One region of the Pontibacillus sp. ABV4_188 genome, then DNA from elsewhere that is predicted to be linked to it. Evidence: predicted binding sites of a transcription regulator. Region 1 holds the regulator's gene; each other region holds the start of a gene.
The links. The regulator LexA, encoded in region 1, represses DNA repair genes until DNA is damaged. The targets are predictions, from matches to a motif close to CGAACATATGTTCG.

Region 1 (3,289 bases):
AGAAGAAATTAATAATCTTAGTAGTACGCTTTCTGATAGGAATAAATTAAAACAAGATTGGGATAGGATTCAGACTGAAAGAATAAGCTCTGGTGACTCAAAACTTGAAGAGTTAGAATTAGAAGAGAACTTATTAACAGAACGAGTTAGGTCAAATAACGATGAACTAAAAACTCTTACTACAAAAGATCTGTACGAGAGAAGACTACTTGATTCTGGAAGTAATATTACTATATGTGAACAAGAATTAGAAAGTATAAGAGAAAAAATAATGCAAGTATCAGAAACTCTTAGTCTACACAAAAGAGCAAAAAAGTTAAAAGATTTGTTATTAGAAGTAGAAGATACTACATTGCATAAATTAAAAGAAAGAATAAAAAATGAAACAAATATAAAATTGTCTCAAATAATTAAGGATGAACCTATTTTAGTAGAAGATATTGAGGGTTCATTAAAATTAAAACATAAAGCTGGTGCAAGTGAAGGTCAATCTTTAGCGATAGCATACTCTTTCTTAGGCTCTATGTTTGAGACATCTTCATATACTCTGCCATTCATAGTTGATACCCCAGCAGGTCCCTTAGACCTCAGTGTAAGGCACGAGATTTCTTCAATATTACCGAACTTGTTTGAACAGTTAATTATATTTATTACTTCTGGAGAGCGGGAAGGTTTCACTGAGAATTTTATGGATAGTGATAATGTTCAATTTATGACAATTCACCGAGAAAGCAATCACACTAAATGTGTTATTGGTAGAGAATACTTTGAGTCTTTCCAAAGTGTGGAGGTTAACTCAAAGGCGGAGGAGCGAGTTTAAATGCCATTTAAATTACCAAAAGCTAGCGAAGATTACTTTAAATTGATAAACGATAAATTTAAGTATAAATTTGATATATATTATTTATGTTTAATGTTAGGGTTGCAAGATACAAAGTTGGGCTTGCCTGAGGAAGTTAAAACTGAATATTTCATAGATTATTATCCAGAGCCTTATGCGGATAAAGCTGAGTTAATAACTGGACTACTAATTAACGCTGAGATGGAAAGGTTAGATATAGAAAGTCAAGATAGGGGAGAAATAGAAAGGCTTATACTCCAGTTAATTGATAACAATTCACATATAAAATTGAGTGATAACGGAATGAAACTTTTAAATTGTTATGCAGCAGGTGGTATGCAATTGATAAGAGAGAAAATACCTAAAACAGGGGAGATAGAGACTTTTTATGTTCTTTACCATGAACTGATTAATAGTGAAAGCGAAGCTGTTTCTCAATCGTACTGAGAGTTTCACGAAACAGATGTTGTAAAAGAATTCTAAGTGTATTGATGAAACAGGGGGAATCATACCACAGCTAAAGAAGCAGCCTTTTTTGATTAGCTGCTCCTCTAAATGGTTGACCAAAATAATGACCAAAAATAGACCAAAAAAGATAAATCTAAGTTGATATCTATTGATATTAGGAAATGAAAAAGTGATGTAATAAAGTATATTTGATTGCGTTTAATCCGTGTTTCTTCCTATAGTATATGTTCCGTACACAGGTTCACCCATGGGAACGCGAACAGTATTTATCAACTTACTAAGATTGAAAACCCTTAATGCCACTGGTATTGAGGGTTTTTATGTGGGCAGTGTTTTAAATAGTGCTGATAATAAGGTTTGTATGTTTATTAGTAGAGAGCGTTGAAATAATCGAATATAAATAAACTATTTCATACAAAAAAGCATCGAATTAAACATTCGATGCTTCTCTGGGTTTATGACTTTTTTTAAAGTGAGGTTGGTGTAAATAAACGTTCTTAATCACTAATGGATATGGCGATATAATCCAACTACTTTACCTAGTATACTTACATTTTGCACAATGATTGGGTCCATCGTTGCATTCTCAGGCTGCAGTCGAATATGAGTTGATTCTTTGAAGAAGCGCTTAACCGTTGCCTCGTCATCTTCTGTCATAGCGACTACAATATCTCCGTTTTGAGCGGTTTGCTGGCGACGAACAATAACCATATCCCCGTCTAAGATCCCAGCCTCAATCATACTTTCTCCTTGAACAACTAGAACAAATATATCGTCATCTTGAGCTGCAAGTGTATCGGGTAGGGGTACATACTCCTCAATATTCTCAATAGCAGTAATAGGCATACCTGCTGTTACTTTACCAATTACAGGAGCATACGTTGCTTCTCCCTTAGGAATCGTTGTAATAGAATCTTCTTCTAATTCTAGCACTTCAATTGCTCTAGGTTTAGTAGGGTCTCTACGAATATATCCTTTTTTCTCTAACCTGGACAAATGCCCGTGTACAGTTGAGCTAGAGGCTAGACCTACAGCTTCTCCTATCTCTCTTACAGAAGGTGGGTACCCTTTTTCTAGTACACGGTTTTTTATGAAATCTAAAATTGCTTCCTGCCTTTTTGATAGTTTCGTCATATTTTCTACACCTCGTACATATCATTTATTACCGTCATTATACCATGGTAGGAAAGGTTATACAAACATTCGTTCGCAAAAAGTGTTGACAAGAACGGATGTTCGTATATAATGTGAACTAGACACGAACAAAAGTTCTTATTTTTCTGGAGGCGATGAATATGTTTCAAAATCTATCAAAACTAGACGTAGTGTATTTCTTGTTATTTGCAGGCAGTTTAGCCTTTATGTATATTGGGTTGCTTTCAAGTTAATCTTTACGGAACGAGGCATATCCTTATATGATAGAGAAAAAAGGAGATTCTATGAAAGCTATCATCTATTGTCGCGTCAGCACAGAAAAAGAAGCACAAGTTTCATCATTAAAACGTCAACGAATTGAACTAGAAGAACTAGCTACTCAACACCAATTTGAAATTCATAAAATTATAGAAGAACAAGCAAGTGGATACGAAATTGAAAGGGACGGCATCTTAGAAGTATTGGAAATTCTATCAAACAACGAAGCAGACTTGCTTCTCATTCAAGATGAAACAAGGCTTGGGCGGGGAAATACGAAAATTGCCTTGTTTCATCAACTTACAAAACTCGGCGTTCCTGTCTATTCCGTTTCTCATCAAGGAGAGCTTACTTTATCAGAATCAGATTCAATGGTGCTGCAAATTGTGGGAATTGTAGAAGAGTACCAAAGGAAAATACATAATATTAAGATAAAGCGCGGTATGAAGCGGGCTGTAGAAAATGGATTTAATCCAGCTCAAAACCTCTCTAACCAGCACTTGGCACATGGTCGAGAAAGAAAGGACTTCCCAATTGAAGAGGTTGTTCGATTGCGTCAAAACAATT
Region 2 (3,289 bases), 360 kb from region 1:
GGCCTTTGGTTTGGCTTTTAATTTCTTAAATGGATTCGTACCATATTTATCAGTGAGTTCTCCTATTGCAGAATACAATTTTTCGTTTTTCGCTTCGCTCTCATATGTGAATAAGTCAAGCTGCAGGGTCGCATCTTGTTTTTCACTAAGGTCTTGCGCTGTAACGCCCATAAGTCTTATAGGATCACCGTTCCAATGATCTTCCCATAGCTTCATTGCATACTGATAGATCTCTTCCACTTTACTTATATATTCAGGTAATTGCTTGCTTCTCGTAATCGTCTTACGATCATGATACCGAATCATTAACTGGATGTTTCTTGAAACAACTTCTTTATTTTCCATCCTGTCTGCTACTTTTTGAGATAACTGTCGCAGTAGTTTCGTAATTTCATTATCATCCGTTGTGTCATGAGGCAATGTTTGAGAGTTTCCAATGCTTTTGAATTCACTCACTGCATCAGGATCAACCAATCGATCATCAATCCCATTGGCACGATTTTGAAGTCGTTCACCGTTAATCCCAAGTTTCCCTTTTAAAGCATAAACATCAGCTTTAGCAAGATCTTCAATTATTTGGATATGACTAGCGTTTAATTTCTCAGCCGTTTTCTCTCCAACACCGTACATCTCTCGCACTGGCATTGGCCATAATTTAGTAGGAATATCACGTTTTCTGAGGACAGTAATTCCCATTGGCTTCTTCATATCTGAAGCCATCTTAGCTAAGAACTTGTTAGGTGCAATCCCTATTGAACAAGGAAGTTCAAGCTGTTCCATAACCGTATCTTGAATCCATTTTGCAATCTCTAGAGGGGTGCCCTGATCAGCGCAATCCGTTATATCCATATATCCTTCGTCAATCGAAACAGGTTGTACAAGGGATGTAACTTGGGAAAGTATCGAAAACATTTCCCTTGAAGCTTTACGATAGCGTTCAAAATTGGGTCGCATGACAATCATATTTGGACAAAGTCGTCTCGCTTGCCACAAGGGCATCGTCGTCTTTACACCTTTATCCCGGGCTTCATAACTTGCTGTTACAACGATCCCCTTTCGTTCCTCAGGATTCCCCGCAATCGCAAGAGGTTTCCCTTTTAATTCTGGATTATAGGCCATCTCTACAGACGCGTAAAAACTATTCATATCTACATGAAAAATGACTCTTCCGCTCTTTGGATACCACTTTGACATAATCAGAACACCTCCTCTCTAACGAACATTCGTTCTACAATTATTGTAACATATATCCCTCTACTACGCTCTACTGCCACACTACTCTTTAATACAGTAAAGAACAAACGCGTGCCAGACACCCTTTACCTCAGTAAAGGGTGTCTGGCACGCGTTAGCTTGGTAGAGCAATTTAGCGGAAAAAAACCCTTCCAACTAGAGGGAGATTGGTTCTTCTCTCTACAGGTTGGAAGGATTTTCTTCCCCTTCGTTTGAGCAAGCAGCTTGGTTTTCTTTATTTATACAAGAACCTAGCGAGTTCGCGGTTCTTGCGGCTGCTCGATTGTAAATCATATCAAACTTACTTTTCGCAAGTCTTCGTTTTGCAATGGATTCAAAAGGATTTTGCAAGACCTTTAAATATGATTCCAGTTGCTCTCTCTCTTCTTGAGTTAATCGGACTTTCATAACAAACCTCTTTCCGTGGAGTAGTATTTATGGTTCCTTTGTTGCCGCAATTTCATCGGAAGAGTCTTTCTTACGGTACACATGCGGGCTTCGATCCTCTTCTGAACAGGCTAATTTTTGTTCATAATCAATACAAGCATTTTCAAGAGATTCTTTTTGATACTTTTGAATGTACGATAACCCAGCATAACCTGCTAATAACGACGTCACAATAATAGATAGCTGATTTTCTGTACCCGTCAATGTCACAGTACTCTTTGCAATAATACCAGCGCCAACCCCAATAATTAGATCTCCTATTACTCCTAGCTCAAATAAGATTGGATCGGTATTCTTATTATCTCCGTACCGAATTCCTACTAAGAATAACAAGAAACTAATACAAGCATTCACAATCGTAACAATCAGCATAAGCGCCTTGATCAACCCACGATGGGAGGAACGGCTCCACTCCTCAAACCCCTTGAACTTGAAATCAATGCTAACAATCGGAAGTAAAATGCAAGCATTCCTCTTATAATGACCAATTAAAGCACCCACTAAGCTTACTAAAATCGCCAACTTAAAGATGTCCCAAAGCTCGACTAGTGAATAAACCTGATCCATATCATCACCCTTCTCTATAGTGTTAACCTAATAATACTATTATTGTTAGAATTTTCAATCATTTTTGGAACAATTGAATCTATAGCATTATAGGTTGTCATATTTCAATAGGTCAAAAGACTATTTTAAATACGAACACATGTACCTTTAGACATGGTCTTTTTACCTCCTTTAGATATATCCACCTATTTTATTGAGACACTAAAAAGGAGAGCACCTCGGCAATGCTTCCCCATCTCCTGCTATTTCAACAGCTTCACCAGATGTAATAGGTTATCCCTAGCCTATATACGGTGACCAAAGAAATTAAAATGATACCTGAACCAACACACATCGTGGTTTTATTATTTTCATGCCAGCCTGTGATTATGGTTCGAATGCCCATCAAAAAGAATATGCCTGAAAAAGCTGTTTTCGATTTAAATTCTGTAAATATATAATCATCGTACCGTCTTTCACCTTTAACGACATACGCTCCATGATCTTGATAGAGAAACACAATAAAACAAATCGTCTGCAAGGTTGTTATGATAGGAAAAAGGATTCCTCTGGTGGCTCCCTTTTCCTGCAAATAGTTATGTACATAAGATTGAATCTTATTAGAACGAAAGTATGTAATACTCGAGATTACCACTAATAACGGCGCCCCGTACCTCAAAGCATTGCTCAACGAGATGTTTTTTAGAGCCCAAATCATGAGTCCTAAACCGACAAAATAAAGAGCAATAAGAAGATAATGAGGACAATTAATTTTCTCTTGATCCACAGCCAACGCTCACCCCTAGGCCAATTTTATCCATAAATTAGGTAGAAACGCAATAAAAAGTGCCCAGACTCTTCAAAGCCTGGGCGTTGGTCTGCCTATTTATATATGATGTGAATCGAAGACAAGATATCTTTAACCATTTTTGTAGAAGTCCTTCACCTACATTTTTGTAGCTCACATCATTTGTTCCGATGCAACACTATTCACCTTTACGTTCCAGTGAACGAAGAACAGCTGTTAATAGAATAGCTCCTACTACCATGACCGCACCGACCC
Region 3 (3,289 bases), 290 kb from region 1:
GGATGCTAAAAGTCTACTTGGGGTGTTAGCTGTATCCTTACAACCAGGTCAATCCGTTGAACTCGATGTCCAAGGAACTAACGAAGAAGCAATTAAACAATCTCTTATTGAAAAAGAATTGTTTAAAGAAGCATAATTAAATAATTGATTAAACAAAAGTGACCCTTATTGGTGTGCCATTCATCAGCACTCCCATTTAGGGCCACTTCTTTTTTACGGGGCAGTTTTTTGACAGAGTCTTTTATTGAATGAGTTACACGTTTCAGTGAACACTCCCCATGAGCCTCTTGGCTACTCCGCAAAATGGCCGCCTACAAGCTTACTGCGATGCTTAGCTGTACCGGCTTTAGTGTAAGAAACTGCTCGTAAAAGAGCGTCGTTTCCATACTTGTTCCGAATCTCATCCATAACATAACCAAGGTCCCTCTTTTTATCACGATCTTGCTCAAATAAGCTAAGCTGCATGGCTTCATCTTCCGTAATGTTTGAAAGACTTATGGAAATTTTGCGAACTGTCTGATGTGAATAAAACTCGTTAAACAACTGCATACACACATCATACATTTCCGTCGTAATATTAGTGGGAGAGTCAATGGATTTTGAACGATGAAATCCCCCACCCCCTTCATCTTTACTATACCCGAGCCCAAGACTAACTGTTCGACCAGCTTTACGGTAAGCACGTGCTCGCTTTGCTACTTCTTCACACATTTCCAAGATTACGTAACGAACTTCTTTCGGATCTGGATAATCTCTCATGAGAATTTGACTTTTCCCAAAGCTGATCTGCCCTTGCATAATCGGTGCACCAAGCTCAGACAGATCTACCCCATTGGCGTGATAATAAAGTTGATTTCCCATTACACCAAATCGCTTCTCAAGTTGCTCTAAAGAAAAAGTAGCAAGCTGCCCGACAGTTGTAATTCCTAATCGATTGAGTCGCTTCTCCATCCGAGATCCAATTCCCCACATTTCACTTAAAGGAGAGACTGGCCACAACTTTTTCTTTACATCTTCATACCCCCAATGAGCTACTCCTGTTTTCTTTGCTTCTAAATCCAGGCATAGCTTTGAAAGAAGCATGTTTGGACCAATACCGATCGCACACTGAAGGTGAAATGTTTCAAACAACTCTTTTTGAATCATTCGAGCTACTTCCTCTGCATCTCCCCATAATCGCTCCGTTCCCGTTACGTCGAGAAAACTTTCGTCCACACTATACGTATGAATAGCTTCCTTTGGCACATAGCGATTAAAAAGTCGTGTGATTTCTGTTGAGATATGCAAATAAAGCCTCATCTGAGCAGAGACTAAGTGGATTCTAGGATCATCTGGAATTTCAAATAACCGGCTCCCTGTTTTAATACCAAAGTCTTTTTTTAGGGCTGGAGAAGCTGCCAGCACTACACTCCCCGGCCGTTTCAAATCTGCCACCACCGCCAGATGTACCTTCATTGGATCTAATCCTTTCATTATAGCAGCACAACTGGCATAGAAACTCTTCATATCCACACACAAAATACTACGCTTTGGAAACGATTGATAATCGATCATCGCATTCATACGAGGTCCTCCTATTACGAAACCGAATGTTTGTTCGCGTTATTTGTTACTCTTATTATGCGAATGTTCGTTCCCTTTTTCAAGTGGTGATGTTTTCCTTTTTTCGACATCCCGCCCGCACTAACATGCCTCAGTCTCGAGCCTTCATCATCCTTTCTTGATCCCCCACAGACACAGTTCATTCCATAAAAAAATCCTCACGTGATGTGAGGATTTACTTCTTCTCGAATTGTTTACGCATGAGTTTCTCTGTAAGGCCGGGCATGAGTTGGTATAGCTTAGAGCCAGCTTCCATCCATGAGGGAAGGTTAATCTCTCGTTTAGAGGTAAATAAGTGCTTAACTACTTTTTGTGCTACGGTGTCAGGGTCTAACATAAATCGTTCTACGGATTTTTGATAGTTTCCTTCAGGGTCTGCTTGGTCGAAGAAGTTTGTACGCACAGGGCCAAGGTTTACTCCTGTTACATAAACTCCTTTAGACTTCACTTCCAACCGTAAAGCGTTCGTAAATCCTAATACTGCATGTTTTGAGGCTGCATAACCTGATGCTTTAGGAGTGGACATCTTTCCGGCTTGAGAAGCGATGTTTATAATGTGACCTCCCCGAGCAATGAAAGAAGGAAGGATTGCTTTCACGCATTGAATCAAACCTAGCACGTTGACTTGAAACATTGATTCGTATTGATCAAGTTCTGTTGCCTCTACAGAATCAAAAATGCCAAAGCCAGCATTGTTAATTAAAGCATCGACATCTCCTAACGTTTCCTTAATTGCATGAAATGCTCTATTAATGTCTGCCCGGTCAGATAAATCACATGAATACGTATACCCTATGACACCTGTATCCTTTTCTATCTGTTCGACAATTTGTTTCAATCGTTCTCCTCGGCGGGCTAGTAGGATAGGAACTCCCCCCTGCTTAGCCACATGCCAAGCTATACGTTCGCCTATCCCACTTGAGGCGCCAGTAATAATAACTTTCTTGCTGTTTAGCGTGTTTGTCACATGTATCACCTATTTTGCTTCATAATAATAGATCCCATCTTCTAAGTGTACACGAACACGACCTTCTTCTTCCAGAATATCAAGTTGCCCTACCGTTTCAGACATGGTTAAACCAAACTGTTTCTTAATATGTTTTGGGAATAATTGTTTGCACACTTGAAACGGGGTAAGAGGACCTCCTTCTAGCATGTGATAGACCTTATCAGAACGGTACTGTTGCTTATTTAAACGCTCCCTAATAAGCTCGTTCGGATAGGAAAAAATTGGACCGTGACCAGGATAAACTTCTCCTATATCCATATGTAGACACCTTTTAAGTGTCTTTTGATACGTGACAAGCGGACGAGGCCGTTCTCCCCCAGGCTTCCGGGGTGGCTCTAACAAAGGGTTAGAGGAGATGTGATATAACAAGTGATCCCCGGACATCATAGACTGATCAGCAGACCGGTAAAAAGATAAGTGACTCTCTGCATGACCTGGTGTTTCAAGACAAACCCAATCTGAATGTCCCGGTATACAATCACCTTCTTGAAGAGACCGGGTTAAAGTCCCTTTGGCTACATACTTAAGTGGATCTCGCAAATGCTTAAAGAACGCTTCATAAGATTGATCTACACCAAACTGTTTATATAGCGTATGGAAAAAGGTTTGGAATCGAGAAAGAAATGCTTCATCTCTTTCAAGCCAATTCCTATTATCTTCATGCCCATAAACCCCTTC

Region 2: ACYX4O_RS11810 (DNA polymerase IV) is a predicted target of LexA. The motif match lies at 1,217-1,230, and genes of this name have one in related genera.
Region 3: ACYX4O_RS11515 (Y-family DNA polymerase) is a predicted target of LexA. The motif match lies at 1,587-1,600, and genes of this name have one in related genera.

The regions. Positions count from the first base shown of each region.
Region 1 is NZ_CM149975.1:1,942,372-1,945,660, forward strand. Features, by position in the region: gene ACYX4O_RS09900 (hypothetical protein) at 1-820, shown strand, start outside; gene ACYX4O_RS09905 (hypothetical protein) at 821-1,288, shown strand; gene lexA (transcriptional repressor LexA) at 1,814-2,443, opposite strand; gene ACYX4O_RS09915 (YneB family resolvase-like protein) at 2,749-3,289, shown strand, end outside.
Region 2 is NZ_CM149975.1:2,302,671-2,305,959, forward strand. Features, by position in the region: gene ACYX4O_RS11810 (DNA polymerase IV) at 1-1,194, opposite strand, end outside; gene ACYX4O_RS11815 (hypothetical protein) at 1,414-1,641, opposite strand; gene ACYX4O_RS11820 (hypothetical protein) at 1,669-2,247, opposite strand; gene ACYX4O_RS11825 (hypothetical protein) at 2,504-3,013, opposite strand; gene ACYX4O_RS11830 (MFS transporter) at 3,213-3,289, opposite strand, start outside.
Region 3 is NZ_CM149975.1:2,236,903-2,240,191, forward strand. Features, by position in the region: gene ACYX4O_RS11510 (HPr family phosphocarrier protein) at 1-136, shown strand, start outside; gene ACYX4O_RS11515 (Y-family DNA polymerase) at 292-1,554, opposite strand; gene ACYX4O_RS11520 (SDR family NAD(P)-dependent oxidoreductase) at 1,778-2,569, opposite strand; gene ACYX4O_RS11525 (MBL fold metallo-hydrolase) at 2,579-3,289, opposite strand, start outside.